2 regions of the Streptomyces sp. NPDC028331 genome follow, and region 2 is predicted to be linked to the other one. Evidence: riboswitches for the same ligand, from Rfam matches in the RefSeq annotation. Region 2 holds a riboswitch; the other holds the start of a gene.
What was found. Region 2 has a riboswitch for glycine ahead of gcvT (glycine cleavage system aminomethyltransferase GcvT). Riboswitches for the same ligand answer to the same signal wherever they lie in the genome.
Positions count from the first base shown of each region.

Region 1: linked by a shared signal. The riboswitch ahead of gcvP (aminomethyl-transferring glycine dehydrogenase) and the one ahead of gcvT (glycine cleavage system aminomethyltransferase GcvT) in region 2 are both predicted to bind glycine.

Region 1 covers NZ_JBVHTR010000007.1:5,147-12,450, reverse strand. The annotation lists gene gcvP (aminomethyl-transferring glycine dehydrogenase) at 1-1,206, opposite strand, end outside; glycine riboswitch at 1,384-1,479, opposite strand; gene ACZ4SW_RS11935 (PRC-barrel domain-containing protein) at 1,606-1,974, shown strand; gene ACZ4SW_RS11930 (DNA polymerase IV) at 2,012-3,397, opposite strand; gene ACZ4SW_RS11925 (MerR family transcriptional regulator) at 3,453-4,088, opposite strand; gene ACZ4SW_RS11920 (bifunctional nuclease family protein) at 4,526-4,999, opposite strand; gene ftsR (transcriptional regulator FtsR) at 5,083-5,838, opposite strand; gene ACZ4SW_RS11910 (FHA domain-containing protein) at 5,858-6,661, opposite strand; gene ACZ4SW_RS11905 (DUF881 domain-containing protein) at 6,792-7,304, opposite strand, start outside.
Region 2 covers NZ_JBVHTR010000026.1:77,050-84,353, reverse strand. The annotation lists gene glyA (serine hydroxymethyltransferase) at 1-429, opposite strand, end outside; gene gcvH (glycine cleavage system protein GcvH) at 444-821, opposite strand; gene gcvT (glycine cleavage system aminomethyltransferase GcvT) at 931-2,052, opposite strand; glycine riboswitch at 2,093-2,210, opposite strand; glycine riboswitch at 2,211-2,322, opposite strand; gene ACZ4SW_RS30445 (AAA family ATPase) at 2,781-3,473, shown strand; gene ACZ4SW_RS30440 (enhanced serine sensitivity protein SseB) at 3,541-4,344, shown strand; gene ACZ4SW_RS30435 (enhanced serine sensitivity protein SseB C-terminal domain-containing protein) at 4,558-5,352, shown strand; gene ACZ4SW_RS30430 (ABC transporter permease) at 5,676-6,683, shown strand; gene ACZ4SW_RS30425 (ABC transporter substrate-binding protein) at 6,751-7,304, shown strand, end outside.

The sequences.
Region 1 (7,304 bases), on a different contig from region 2:
CGGGACCCGGGCGGTCACGGTGTCGAAGTAGGTGCCGTGGACGACCTCGACCCCGCCGGCCCTCAGGCCCGCGGCGAGGACCGTGGCGTACCGGTGGGTGCGCCGGGCGATGCTGCGCAGTCCCTCGGGCCCGTGGTAGACGGCGTACATCCCGGCCATCACGGCGAGCAGCACCTGCGCGGTGCAGATGTTGCTGGTGGCCTTCTCGCGGCGGATGTGCTGCTCGCGCGTCTGCAGGGCGAGCCGGTAGGCCTTGTGGCCGTCCGCGTCCACGGAGACGCCCACGAGCCGGCCGGGCAGGCTGCGGGCGAACTTCTCACGCACCGCCATGTAACCGGCGTGCGGGCCGCCGAAGCCCATCGGGACGCCGAAGCGCTGCGTGGTGCCCACGGCGATGTCGGCGCCCAGCTCACCGGGGGACGTCAGCAGTGTGAGCGCGAGCAGGTCGGCCGCGACGGTGACGACGGCGCCCAGCTCATGGGCCCGGTCGATGACGGGCTTGATGTCGCGTACGGCACCGGAGGCGCCCGGGTACTGGATCAGTACGCCGTTGATCTCCCGCTCGGCTACCTCGGCCGGGATGCCGGCGCTGAGGTCGGCGACGACGACCTCGACACCGGTGGGCTCGGCGCGGGTCTGGATCACCGCGATGGTCTGCGGCAGCGCGTCCGCGTCGACCAGGAACAGGCCCTTCTTGTTCTTGCCCATGCGCCGGGACAGGGCCATCGCCTCCGCGGCGGCGGTGCCCTCGTCGAGCAGGGACGCGCCGGAGGTCGGCAGCCCGGTGAGCTCGGCGACCATCGTCTGGAAGTTCAGCAGCGCCTCGAGCCGGCCCTGCGAGATCTCCGGCTGGTACGGGGTGTAAGCGGTGTACCAGGCCGGGTTCTCCATGACGTTGCGCAGGATGACCGGCGGGGTGAAGGTGCCGTGATAGCCGAGACCGATCATCGAGTCGAGGACCTGGTTGCGGTCGGCGAGGGAGCGCAGCTCGGCCAGCACCTCGGCCTCGGTGCGGGCGCCCGGCAGGTCCAGGGCGTCGGCGTTCTTGATCACATCGGGGACCGCGGCGGCGGTGAGCTCGTCGAGCGAGCCGTAGCCGACCTGGGCGAGCATCTTGGCCCGCGCTTCCTGGTCGGGGCCGATGTGACGGTGCTCGAACGGGATGCCCTGTTCGAGCTCGGAGAGCGGAATGCGCTGGGCGGTCATTGCGGAGGCCTCCTGGTCTGACGCGACCTTCGAGGGGCACCACGGCGCGGGTACCCCGACGGCCTCCCCCTCTGTCATCTCGACCTGAGAGCTTCACCGGTCCGCCCGAAGGCGCTCCGGCTTTCACCGTCGGTGAGAGCGGAAGCCGTCGACACCCGCCCTGCTTTCCAGAGTGACCTCGTCCGTGCGGTACCTGGGCCTGAGAGATTCCGGGGAGGATTTGCTCCTTCGGCGCCTCCGGATCGCTCCGGAGGACTCTCCCGCACGGGGTCAACAGCCGCTTGCCAGACTACCAGCGAGGACGAGTCGGCAGCCTGCGCGGGAATCTTCAAGTGGCCGCCTTGCTGAATGTGCTCTTTCGTAGTGCTTACGGATGGGTTGCGACCAGTTGGAGGTACCGTGCAGACCGACATCGATCCGCGGAATCTGATCGGCCGCAAGGCGTTCGACCGCAATGGCCACAAGATCGGCACGATCGACGAGGTGTACCTCGACGACGCCACGGGTGCGCCGGAGTGGGCGGCCATACGAACGGGCCTGTTCGGCAGGGACGCGTTCGTCCCCCTGGAGCCCAGCGAGCTGGTCGAGGGCGCGCTGTACGTCCCCTTCGAACGCGCGCTGATCAAGGAGGCCCCCGACTTCGGCGTCGGCCGCCATCTGTCCCCCGAGCAGGAGCTGCAGCTCTACCACCACTACGGCCTGGACGTGTCGGCACCACCGCCGCCGGACCGCGACTTCGGCCATCTGGCGGGGTCGGACGAGACATGACGGGGCGGAGGCGGAACTCCGCGCCCGCCCGCCCGGGTCAGACGTCCGCCCCCGTGGGGGCCGGGCGCCCCTCGGTCCCCGGGAGCTCGGGCACCAGCGGCAGCGGGTCCGCCGGCTCCAGCGCGGGGTCGTCGACGCTGAACGTGCGGACCCGCCCCGGCTCCGACTGCGGCGTCTCGAACCGTACGGTCACCCGGCCCAGCCCGCTGCCCTGCACCCACCCCGGCCCGTACTCGGCGTGGCGGACGTCGTGCCCCGCGAGCCAGACCCGCTCGGGCGGTGCCACCGGCTCCGCGGCGGGCGCCTCCTCCGCCTCCGGCCGCTCGTCCGTCACGGCCTCGGCCGCCGCCAGGTGGGCCTGCGCGAACAGATCCTCCTGCGTGTAGTCGGCGAGTCCGCTGACCCCCACGCCCAGCAGACGCACCCCGCCGGTCGTGTCCACGGACTCCAGCAGCCGCGCCGCGGCCTCCCGCACCACCGCGGGATCGTCCGTGGGTCCCCGCAGGGTCTCGGACCGGGTCAGGGTGGAGAAGTCGTATCTCCGCACCTTCAGCACGATGGTGCGCCCCGACAACCCGGCCTCCCGGAGCCGCCGCACACAGCGGTCCGCCAGCCGCTGCACCTCCAGGCCGATCCGGAGGCGGTCGTGGATGTCGACGTCGTACGTGTCCTCGACGGACACCGACTTGGCCTCCCGCTCGGCCACCACCGGCCGCTCGTCGTGGGCCAGCGCCATCGCGTACAGCGCCTGCCCGTGCGCCTTGCCCAGCAGCCGTACGAGCTCGTCCTCCCCCGCCTCGGCGATCTCGTCGATCGTGGTGATCCCGGCCCGCCGCAGGTGGTCACCTGTCGCCGGGCCCACCCCGGGCAGCGTGCGCACCGACAGTGGACCGAGCAGCGCGCGCTCGGTCCCCGGCCGTATCAGCACCAGTCCGTCCGGCTTCGCCTGCTCCGACGCGATCTTGGCGAGCATCTTCGAGGCGGCGAGGCCCACGGACCCCGTCAGCCCGGTCACGGCTCGGATGTCCGCGCGCAGCTTCACCCCGGTCAGCCGCGCCGACTCCTCGTCCCAGGCGGCTCCCCCGGCCTCGAGATCCACGAACGCCTCGTCCAGGCTCAACGGCTCCACCAGCGGCGACAGGCCGCGCAACAGCGTCATCACCTGCTCGCTGATCCTGCGGTAGAGCCCGAAACGCGGTACCAGATACGCGGCATTGGGTGCGAGCCGGCGTGCCTGGCCCATGGGCATCGCCGAGTGCACCCCGAACACGCGCGCCTCGTACGACGCGGTGGCCACCACTCCGCGCGGTCCCAGCCCGCCCACGACGACCGCCTTCCCGCGCAGGCTCGGCTTGGCTGCCTGCTCCACCGAGGCGTAGAAGGCATCCATGTCGAGATGCAGGATGGTCGGCGCGGTTCTCACATCTCCGATGCTGCCCTACGCCACTGACAATGCGGCCCTGCCGCGGCCCGCGCGCTCAGACGGCCCGGTTGCGCCGCCGTGCCAGTTCGTCCGCCGGGTTGTGGCCCACGATGGTCTCGCCCGTGTCGACACGTTCGCCGTGCAACTGGGACAGCGCGTTCTCCACGTCCCGCCACACCACGCCCACGGCGATGCCGAAGATGCCCTGGCCGCCCTGGAGCAGGGCGTGGACCTCGTCCGGGGACGTGCACTCGTAGACCGTCGCGCCGTCGCTCATCAGCGTCATCCGCTCCAGGTCGCGGAAACCGCGTTCCCTGAGGTGCTGGACGGCGGTGCGGATGTTCTGCAGCGACACGCCCGTGTCGAGGAAACGCTTGACGATCTTCAGAACGACGACGTCGCGGAAGCTGTACAGCCGCTGCGTCCCCGACCCGTAGGCGGGGCGCACGCTCGGTTCGACGAGGCCCGTCCTGGCCCAGTAGTCGAGCTGCCGGTAGGTGATGCCCGCCGCGGCGCACGCGGTGGGTCCGCGATAGCCGATCTGCTCGGAGGCCGCCCCTCCGCCGGCCGGCACGGGCGTCGGCCGCTGAGCAGCGGAGTCGGCCGTGTCGCCGTGAAGCCGGTACGGACCGCTCTCCCCCAGACTGCGTCCAGGGGCACCCCCAGCCGTACCGCCGCCGCTGCTTCTCACGCCGACCTCCGTCCTTGACCTGCCTTCTCGACGGTAGGCAGTCACCAGGGGTGCGTCAACGATCGCCACACTCGGCACGCCGAGTGATAATCACCCTAGGAGTGGTTTCCCGTGCCCTCCCGCGGGGAAAGGCTAGCCGAATGCTCTTGCGAGCCCTCGAGAGCCGCAGGGCCGGCCGCCGGCCGCTCCGTCACACGCCCCGACGACCGTCACACACACCGACGTCTGTCACACCGCCCGACGATCCCGCTCGGCGGCGAGACCCCTCCGTCTCCCGGCACGCACCGCTCCGGTCTCCGGGCCCTTCAGCGAAGGAGGGCGAGCACCTGCACGGTCGGCCGACTCGGCCCGCGCCCTCCGGGAGCCCCGCGGACGCGCGGATGCGCGGCACGAGCCGCGGGCGCCGCGCCGCCCGCCGGCCCACCCCGGAGGGACCGTCACTGGCTGCTGGTCCCGAAGTCCTCCGGTGAGATCTGGTCGAGGAACTCGCGGAACTTCTCGACCTCGTCCTCCTGCTCGTCCGGGATGGCGATCCCCGCGTCGTCCAGCACCCCGTCACTGCCGTAGATCGGCGTTCCGGTGCGCAGCGCCAGCGCTATGGCGTCGGACGGGCGGGCGCTCACCTCGACCCCGCTGGCGAAGACCAGCTCCGCGTAGAAGACGCCTTCACGCAGATCCGTGATGCGTACTTCCGTGAGCTCCTGTCCGACGGCCTCCAGCACGTCCTTGAACAGGTCGTGCGTGAGAGGTCGCGCGGGGGCCATGCCCTGCTGGGCGAACGCGATGGCCGTCGCCTCCCCGGGGCCGATCCAGATGGGGAGGTAGCGGTCGCCTCCCACTTCACGCAGGAGCACGATCGGCTGGTTGGAGGGCATCTCGACCCGGACACCTACGACATCGAGCTCGTTCACACAGCAACCCTAGGCCGTGCTCGGGATGTTTGGGTAGTCGGGCACAGAACGCCTGGCCGATCCGCCCACGGCGAACGCCCGGATCAGGGCAGCCGCACACCCAGCGCGGACTGCACCAGCGCCGCGTGCAGCTTCACCGCGAGCCCCGCCAGCTCCTTCGTGCGGGCCTCGGCATGCGCCCTGGTCTGCGGGTTGCGGTGGCGGCGCAGCGGGGCCACCACCTGGTCCACCAGGCCCGCCTCGCGGTCCGCGGCGGCCTTCATCGCGCGCAGATGGCGTGGCTCGATCCCGTGCCGTCCCAGTTCCACCACGAGAGTGGCCACGGTGATCGCCTCGGCGTCGTACGTGCCGTCCGGCAGCGGCGCGAGCAACCCGTACGACTCCCACTCCTGAAGCTGCCCGGCGCCGATCCCGGCGGTCGCCAGCAGCTCCTCGCGGTCGATCCGGGCGGGCCCGGCGCTCTCCGGCTCGCCCAGAAGACCTCCGAGCAGCTCTCCCGCGCCGGTCTCCCCCGTCCGGCCCAGGGACGGCAGCCGTACCTCCTCGCCGCGCTCCAGGGCGTCCAGGTACTCGCGGATGACCTTCAACGGCAGGTAGTGGTCCCGCTGCATCCTCAGCACCTGGCCCAGCCGCTCGACGTCACGCGCGCTGAACTTGCGGTACCCGGAAGGGGTCCGCTGCGGCTCGATGAGGCCCTCCGCCTCCAGGAAGCGGATCTTGGAGATGGTGACCTCGGGGAACTCCTCGCGCAGCAGGTTCAGCACCGTGCCGATGCTCATCAGCCGGCCGTCCGCGGCGGCGGTGCCGCTGTCGGCACCGCCGCTCGGTGTGTGAAGCATGGACCCTTCCCCGTGCGGGTCAGATGCCCCGCTGGCTCGCGTAGAAGACCAGCCTGTACTTGCCGATCTGCACCTCGTCGCCGTTGTGGAGCGCGACCTGGTCGATCCGCTCGCGGTTGACGTACGTGCCGTTGAGGCTGCCGACGTCGGCGACCGTGAACATGCCGTCGGGGCCCCGGCGGAACTCGACGTGGCGGCGCGAGACCGTCACGTCGTCCAGGAAGATGTCGCTCTGCGGATGGCGCCCCGCCGTGGTCAGGTCGCTGTCGAGCAGGAAGCGGCTGCCCGAGTTCGGGCCGCGGCGGACCACGAGGAGTGCCGAGCCGAACGGCAGCGCCTCCACGGCCGCCTGTGCCTCGGGGGACAGCGTCGGCAGCGGCGTCTGGCCGGTGGCCTCCGCGTCGTACGCCTCGAGGCCCGAGATGGAGATCGTGGACGTCGTCTCCGACGCACGCTCCGGCACCGCCCCGGCCCGCAGCGGCGCACCGCAGTTGGAGCAGAAGCGGCTGTTCTCCGCGTTGCGGTGACCGCACCGCGTACACACCAGGGCCGACATGTCCCCGAAACCTATGCCGCCGGACGCGGCAGGGTCAACAGACGGCGCGCCCTGACCTCCCGAAATGTCACCACCCGGACCAGCGACCTGATCGCGGAACAGGGGCCGCCGGCCCTCCGCGTCTCCCGGCTGTGCGCGATGGCGGGCAGTCGCGTTGTCGCTGCCCTCTCGCGCGCTCTTGCCGAACAACTTCGCAAACAACTTCACGGGCGATTCCCCTTGACCGAAACAGACCCGCCCGTGGGGCAGGACGAACCCTGACTGCATACGCCGGTCGACCCGGACATCCTCACAACGTCCGTATCCACCAGACAGTTTCCACCACGCACCACCCGATCGGTGCGCCGACCCCCCGCAACCTCATGCCCCTGCCGGACGGCCGCCATGCACCCCCGGTTCACTGGGAGGACGACCGAGCGTAGTCAGGCCGCTTCGCCGCTCGCAAGGCGTCCACGACGATCTTCGTGGACGGCTCCACGGTGACCGTGGCCTGCTCCTTCTCCAGGGTCTGCACCACGCCTCCGGGGATGTTGAGCGCCGGTTCGAGGTCCTGCGGTTTGCCGATGACCTTGAAACGATAGGGCTGGGTGATCTTGTTCCCGTCGACGCTCACACTTTTGCCGGAGTCCGACAGGTAGGTGCCGGCGACGACCCGTACGCCGTTGACCTCTATCGCCTCCGCGCCGGCCGCGCGCAGCTCCTGGACCGCGTCAAGCAGCATGTCCGCCTGGACCGTCCCTTTCGTGTCCTGGATCGTCATCGTGATCCCGGGCCCCTCGGCGGCCACCGTGCCCGCAAGGATGCCGAGTTGCTTCTCCTTCTCGGCGGTCTGCTTGCGGGCCTCCTCGGCCCGGTCCGAGCTGTTCTCCAACTCGGCCCGCTGATCCTCGAGACCCTGCTTCTCGTCCTG
Region 2 (7,304 bases):
GACCACGTCGAACTGCTTGCCGGAGAAGTTCAGCCGCATGCCGTGGGTCAGGTGACCGCCGTGCGCCAGGTCCAGACCGAGGATGGTGTCCCCGGGCTGGGCGAGGGCGAACAGCGCCGCCTGGTTCGCGGAGGCGCCGGAGTGGGGCTGCACGTTGGCGTACTCGGCGCCGAACAGCTCCTTGATCCGGTCGATGGCGATCTGCTCGGCGACGTCGACGTGCTCGCAGCCGCCGTAGTAGCGGCGGCCCGGGTAGCCCTCGGCGTACTTGTTGGTGAGGACCGAGCCCTGCGCCTCCATGACCGCCAGCGGGGCGAAGTTCTCGGAGGCGATCATCTCCAGGGTGGACTGCTGCCGGTGCAGCTCGGCGTCGACCGCGGCGGCCACATCCGGGTCGAGCTCGTGCAGGGGCGTGTTCAGGAGGGTCATCTGCGGGTCCGTTCTCAGCCGGCGATGTGGGCGTCGTACTCGTCGGCGGACAGCAGGTCGGCCGGCTCCTCGGAGATGCGCACCTTGAACAGCCAGCCGCCCTCGAACGGCTCGGAGTTCACCAGCGACGGGTCGTTGACCACGTCCTCGTTGACCTCCGTGATCTCGCCGGTGACCGGGGAGTACAGGTCGCTGACCGACTTGGTCGACTCCAGCTCGCCGCAGGTCTCACCCGCGGTCACCGTGTCGCCGACCTCCGGGAGCTGGACGAAGACGACGTCGCCGAGGGCGTTGGCCGCGTGCTCCGTGATGCCGACCGTCGCAACGCCGTCCTGGGCGTCCGACAGCCACTCGTGCTCCTTGCTGTAGCGGAGCTGCTGGGGGTTGTTCATGGCCTGGATTCTCCTGTACGCGGGGGAGTGGTGGTGAAGGGAGTACTTCTGGAGACGTGCGTGAGCACGGCGGAGGTGCGCGGGATCGCGTCACCCGCCCGCCGAGTGGCTACTTCCGGCGCTTGTAGAACGGCAGCGCCACGACCTCGTGGGGCTCGTGGCTGCCCCGGATGTCCACCCCGACCCCGGGTGTGCCCGGCGCGGAGTGCGCGGCGTCGACGTACGCCATCGCGATCGGCCTGCCCAGCGTGGGGGAGGGCGCCCCGGAGGTGACCTCGCCGATCACCTCGCCGCCCGCGACGACCGGGTATCCGGCCCGCGGCACGCGCCGGCCGTCGGCGACCAGGCCGACGAGGACGCGCGGCGGGTTCTCCTGCGCACGGGACGCGGCCTCCTCCAGCGCGGCGCGCCCGACGAAGTCGCCCTCCTTCTCGAACTTCACCACCCGGCCGAGCCCGGCGTCGAAGGGCGTCAGCGAGGTGCTGAGCTCGTGCCCGTACAGCGGCATGCCCGCCTCCAGGCGCAGCGTGTCCCGGCAGGAGAGCCCGCAGGGGATCAGACCGACGGGCGCGCCGGCCTCGGTCAGCGCCCGCCACAGCTGCTCGGCGTGCTCGGGCGCGACGAACAGCTCGAAGCCGTCCTCGCCGGTATAGCCGGTGCGCGCGATGAGGGCGGGGACGCCCGCGACCGTGCCGGGCAGGCCCGCGTAGTACTTCAGGCCGTCGAGGACGGCGTCGGTGAGGGACTTCAGGATGCCGGGGGACTCGGGGCCCTGGACGGCGATCAGCGCGTAGGCGTCCCGGTCGTCGCGGACCGCGGCGGCGAAGCCCGCGGCGCGCTCGGTCAGCGCGTCCAGCACCACCTGGGCGTTGGAGGCGTTGGCCACGACCATGTACTGCGCGTCGGCGAGCCGGTAGACGATCAGGTCGTCCAGGATGCCGCCGTCCTCCCGGCAGATCATGGTGTAGCGGGCGCGGCCCACACGGACGGAGGCGATGTCGCCGACCAGCGCCTGGTTGAGGAACCGGTCCGCCTCGGGGCCGGTCACCGTGATCTCGCCCATGTGCGACAGGTCGAACAGCCCCGCCTTGGTGCGGACGGCGACGTGCTCGTCGCGCTCGGAGCCGTACCTGAGGGGCATGTCCCAGCCGGCGAAGTCGGTCATCGTCGCGCCGAGCGAACGATGCAGGGCATCGAGCGCGGTACGGCGCAGGGGGCTACTACTGCTCATCGGTTGTGCTCCCAAGGCAGGGCAGGACGGGCGAGGTCGGTCCTCCCCATCTGTCATCGGAACCTGAGAGGTTCGCCATGAACGCCCCCGCGCGGCGGGTCGTCACGGCTTGCACCTTGGGTGGAGCCACGGCGAAGCGGCCCGCTTTCCAGATGTGCCTCGCCCGCGCGGTATCGGGGCCTGAGAGATTCAAGGGAGGGACTTGCTCCTTCGGCGCCCGGGCCCACGTACGTACCCCGTACGTCCCCGGAACTCTCCCGCGCGGATTCAAGCGGCCGGTATGCAGTTGGCGCGCACATCATTGCACGCCTCGCCCGGTCGCGGCAGGCCGCATGGGCAACCGGTCCCGGGCCGCGTCGGTGACGGGCTTCGGGGCGCGCCGGGACTAGCTTCGGGTCACGCCGGGGACGGCTTCGGGCCGTGGCGGGATGGGCTGAAGGTCGTGCCGGGGACGGCTTCGGGCCCTGGCGGGACGGGCTGAAGGTCGTGCCGGGGACGGCTTCGGGTCACGCCGGGGACGGGCTTCGGGTCGCGCCGGGGGACGGATCAGGGTCGCGCCGGGACCGGTTCCCGCGGCGTCCGTACGGGCTCCGGCCACGCCGGCGACCGGCTTCCGGTCGTATCTGTAACCGGCTTGTGGCGGTACGCGCACGAAATCGCAAGACGTCTTCCATTACCTTCTCTTTACATTCGGCGGGGATGGGACTTCCTGACCGCAAGGGAGGACGATCACGGTGAACAGGACGACGGCGTACGCCACGACCACGGGTGTCGCGGTACCCCGGCAGCCCGGAGCCCCGGCCCGGGCTGCCGGCGCACCGGTGCCGGCGCCGGTGGTCCGGGATCTGCGCGACCGCGGGGGCCGCAGTCCGTACGGGCTCACCTTCGGCGTCCGCGACCTCGTCGTGGTCACCGGCCTGCCCGGCAGCGGCAAGTCCACACTCATGCGGCGCGCGGTGCGCGGCGCATGCGTCGACTCCCAGGACACCCGCGACCGCTGGGACGCGCGCCTGGCCCGGTTCCTGCCGTACGCGGTCTACCGCCCCCTGGTCCGCCTGGCGCACTACGCGGGCCTGCGCCGCGCCCTGCGTGCCGGCACCGGGGTCGTCGTGCACGACTGCGGCACCCAGACGTGGGTGCGTACCTGGCTGGCCCGCGAGGCCCGGCGCCGCGGCGGCACCCTGCACCTGGTCCTGCTCGACGTCGCCGAGGACACCGCCCTGGACGGCCAGCGGCAGCGTGGCCGAGGCGTCTCCCGGTACGCCTTCCTGCGGCACCGTCGCGCCACCCGGCACCTGCTGCGCGCCGTGGAGGGGGGCCGGCTCCCGGAGGGCTGCGGCTCGGCGGTCCTGCTCGACCGGGACGCGGCGGACGTGCTGCGCCGGATCGACTTCGCGGACTGGGCGGAAGGAGCGGAATGAATCGCCCGGTCCGTGCACCCGTTAGCCTTTTCGCCACACCAGAGGTACTCGGCAGGTGATGAGGCAGATGGACTTCCCGGCGGACCTTCCCGCGGGCTTCCCCCCGGACTTCCCGGCACAGGCGCACCCCCATCCGCACGGCGGATGGCCGGGCAACGAACTGGAGGAGGTGCTCTCCGCCTCCCTCGGCATGCCCGCGGCGGGCGGCCGGATCATCGAGGTGCTCGGCCGCAGCTTCCTGTGGGTGCCGCTGCCGAACGGCGGCGGCCCGCACAGCGGCCCCCTCGACCTGCCCACCCTGGAGATCGAGGGCCAGGCGTACGTCCCGGTGTTCAGCTCGGAGGAGCAGTTCCGCCACGTCGCGGGCGGCCACATGTCGTACACGATCGCGCCCGCCGTCGAGTTCGCCCGCGGGCTGCCCCCGCAGGTCGGCATCGCGGTCAACCCGGAGGGCGTGGTCGGCATACCCCTGCCGCCCGACGCGGTGGCCGAACTGTGCCGGGTCGGACGCACCCCGCTGGACGGCCCCGCGAGCGGCGGCCGCGTCCGCCTCTTCGAGCCGGACTGGCAGGACGACCCGGTGGACTTCCTCGCCGCCGCGTCCGCCGAGTTCGCGGGGATCGGCGTGGTCCGTACGGCACGCCGCTGCCTCGCCGCCATCGAGACGGCGGACCCGGTGTTGTTCGTCGGCGTGGAACTCTCCCAGTGGGAGGGCGACCTCCGCGCCCTCCCCATGGACGCCCTGGGCCGCGCCCTGGCCAAGGCGGCGGTCCCCTGGCCGGTCAACCTCGTCCTCCTGGACGTGACCGATGACCCGGTGGCCGAGTGGATGAGGGAACAGGTCCGGCCGTTCTACCAGCACGGCTACTGAGCAGGGCGTCCCGTCAAGGGCGCCCCCTCAGGGGCGCGGGGAACTGGGCGCCCGGCCATGAACGACCCGCGCCCGCCGACCGGCAGCAGACCCCGAGCTCCTGGACACCGCGGCCGGCGGCAGCCACCCCGCACCGGCTGTCAGCGGACCCGCCTAACCTGGTTTCATATGCGGAGCACATCGTCAGCGAAGGGGCGGTAAAGGGTGAGCGGGGTGAGCGCGAGCGGCACCGCGGCCGGCCAGGTCGAGCACATGCTGCGCCAGGTGACGCCCGGGCGTTACGACGCCTACGAGGCGCTCCTGCAGGCGCTCGCGACCCCGTCCACCGGCAGGGTCTGGATGCTGCTGTGGCAGGGCCAGGCCGGCTCGCCCGACGCCCAGTACGCGACCATGGAGGTGGACGGCCACGGCTACGCGCCCTGCGTCACCTCGGCCCAGGAACTCTCGGCCAGCGGCTGGACCCGCTCCTACGAGGTGATCGACGGCGCCGACGTGGCCCGCGCCCTCTACCCCGGTCACTACGGCCTGTGGCTCAATCCGCACGCCCCCGGCGGCGGCGTCGGCATCCCCTGGCCGGACCTGCGCCGCATCGCCGCCGGCCTGGAGCGCCAGCCCGCGGGCCCCCTGAGGCTGTCGGAACCGGCCATCGAGATCCCGCAGTTCTACGCCCTGCTCACGCAGAACGCGCACCGCACCCCCGCCGTGCGTTCCCTGCGCCGCGCCTGGGTGCAGCCCTCCCTCGGCGCCCCGTACCTGGCGATCGGCCTGGACGTCTACGACACCTCGCCGCCCGCCGTCGACTCGGTGCGCGCGATGATGCAGCAGTCCGTCACGGCCGTCCCCGAGGGCCTGCCGGTGTCGACGGTCGCGCTGTCCGACGAGCACGACCCGGTGGCGATGTGGCTGCGCGCCAGCACCCGCCCGTTCTACGACCGCGAGGCCCACGCCACGGCACCGGCGCCCGCGGCCGGCGGCTACGGCTACCCGCCGGCACGCGGGGCGTACTGACACCCCTGTAGTGCACGGCAGTTGACACCGTCCGGCACTCGGAGCCCTTCTTCGCGCGTAGATGAGGGTGGATAGTCCCACTCTCGTCCGGTCTCGCCCAATTTGCCTGCGTCCGGCCCGCGTTACCCGCTGTCCGGATAACGGATCTCCCCAGTCCGCATCACGTTTATGCATCCTTTCCCCGTCAAGTCTGGTCACTGATCGGCGAAGCATTGAAGACTCCGGCTTCAAGGGGTTTCGCCCCTGTGTACGACGGACTGAGTCATGCCGCCACCGCGGCAAGTGCGGGCCGGTCACCGCCGGTTGAGAGGGGTCCCTGCCAGATGACGGCACCATTGCACGAGCCGACTGCGGAAGCGGCCGCGAGTGCTGCCGAGGAAGCGGCCGTTGCCAGCGCCGATGCGAAGGCCGTCCAGGGGCGTTCCCTGGGCCGGATCGCCTGGGAGCGCCTGAAGCGGGACAAGCTGGCCCTGTCGGGTGGCATCGTTGTCCTGCTGCTGGTCCTGGTCGCGATTCTCGCGCCGGTGATCACGAACCTGGTCGGACAGGATCCCGACGCGTACCACGAGAACCTGATCGACCCGCTCTTCGGAACGCCGACGGGGTCCCTGGGGGGTATCAGCGGCGACCACCTCCTCGGCGTCGAACCGGTCAACGGCCGCGACATCTTCGCCCGCATCCTCTACGGCGCCCAGATCTCGCTGCTCGTGGGCTTCCTCTCCGCGCTGGTCGCGGTGGTCTTCGGCACGGTGCTGGGCATCCTCGCCGGCTTCTTCGGCGGCTGGGTCGACTCGGTCATCAGCCGGGTGATGGACGGCCTTCTCGCCTTCCCCCAGCTGCTGTTCATCATCGCGCTGGTCTCGGTCATGCCGAGCCAGATGCTGGGCCTGAGCGGTACGGGCGTGCGCGTCTTCGTGATGATCGTGGTCATCGGCTTCTTCGGCTGGCCCTACGTGGGACGCGTCGTGCGCGGCCAGACACTGTCGATGCGTGAACGCGAGTACGTCGAGGCGGCCCGCTCCCTCGGCGCCGGGCGGTTCTACATCCTCTTCAAGGAACTGCTGCCCAACCTCGTGGCGCCGATCATCGTCTACATGACGATGATGATCCCGACGAACATCCTGACCGAGGCGGCCCTGAGCTTCCTGGGTGTGGGCGTCAAGCCCCCCACGGCCTCCTGGGGTCAGATGCTCTCCAGCGCGATCGACTACTACAACTCGGACCCCATGTACATGGTGGTCCCGGGCGTGGCGATCTTCATCACCGTCCTTGCGTTCAACCTCTTCGGTGACGGCGTGCGCGACGCGCTGGACCCCAAGGGCTCCCGCTAACTGCCGTACCCCCAGCGACCCGTGGCACATGCACGGGGTCTCTCATCTATTCGGAGGATCCGAGATCGTGACTACCCAACGCACCTCAGGGCGGCGCAAGCAGGCCATGGCCGCTGCCGCCGTGGTCGCCGGGCTGCTGACCACGGCGGCGTGCGGCGGCGGTGACAACGGCGGCGGCTCGAAGAACGGCGCGGCCGGGTTCAACGCCGCGAACAACAAGGTCGCCCAGGCCTCGCAGGTGAAGAAGGGCGGCGAGCTGAAGTTCGCGACCGTCCAGGACGCCGACTCCTGGGACACCACGCGTGCCTACTACGGCGTCGTGTGGGACTTCATGCGCTACTACAGCCGTCAGCTCGTCACCTACAAGACCGAACCCGGTGCTGCGGGCTCCGAGCTCACGCCGGACCTGGCCACGGACATGGGCAAGGTCTCCGACGGCGGCAAGACCTACACCTTCACCCTGCGTGACGGGCTCACCTGGGAGGACGGCAAGCCGCTCACCTCCAAGGACGTCAAGTACGGCATCGAGCGCTCCTGGGCGCAGGACGTCCTGTCGGGCGGCCCGATCTACCTCAAGAACGTGCTCGACCCCAAGAACACGTACAAGGGCCCGTACAAGGA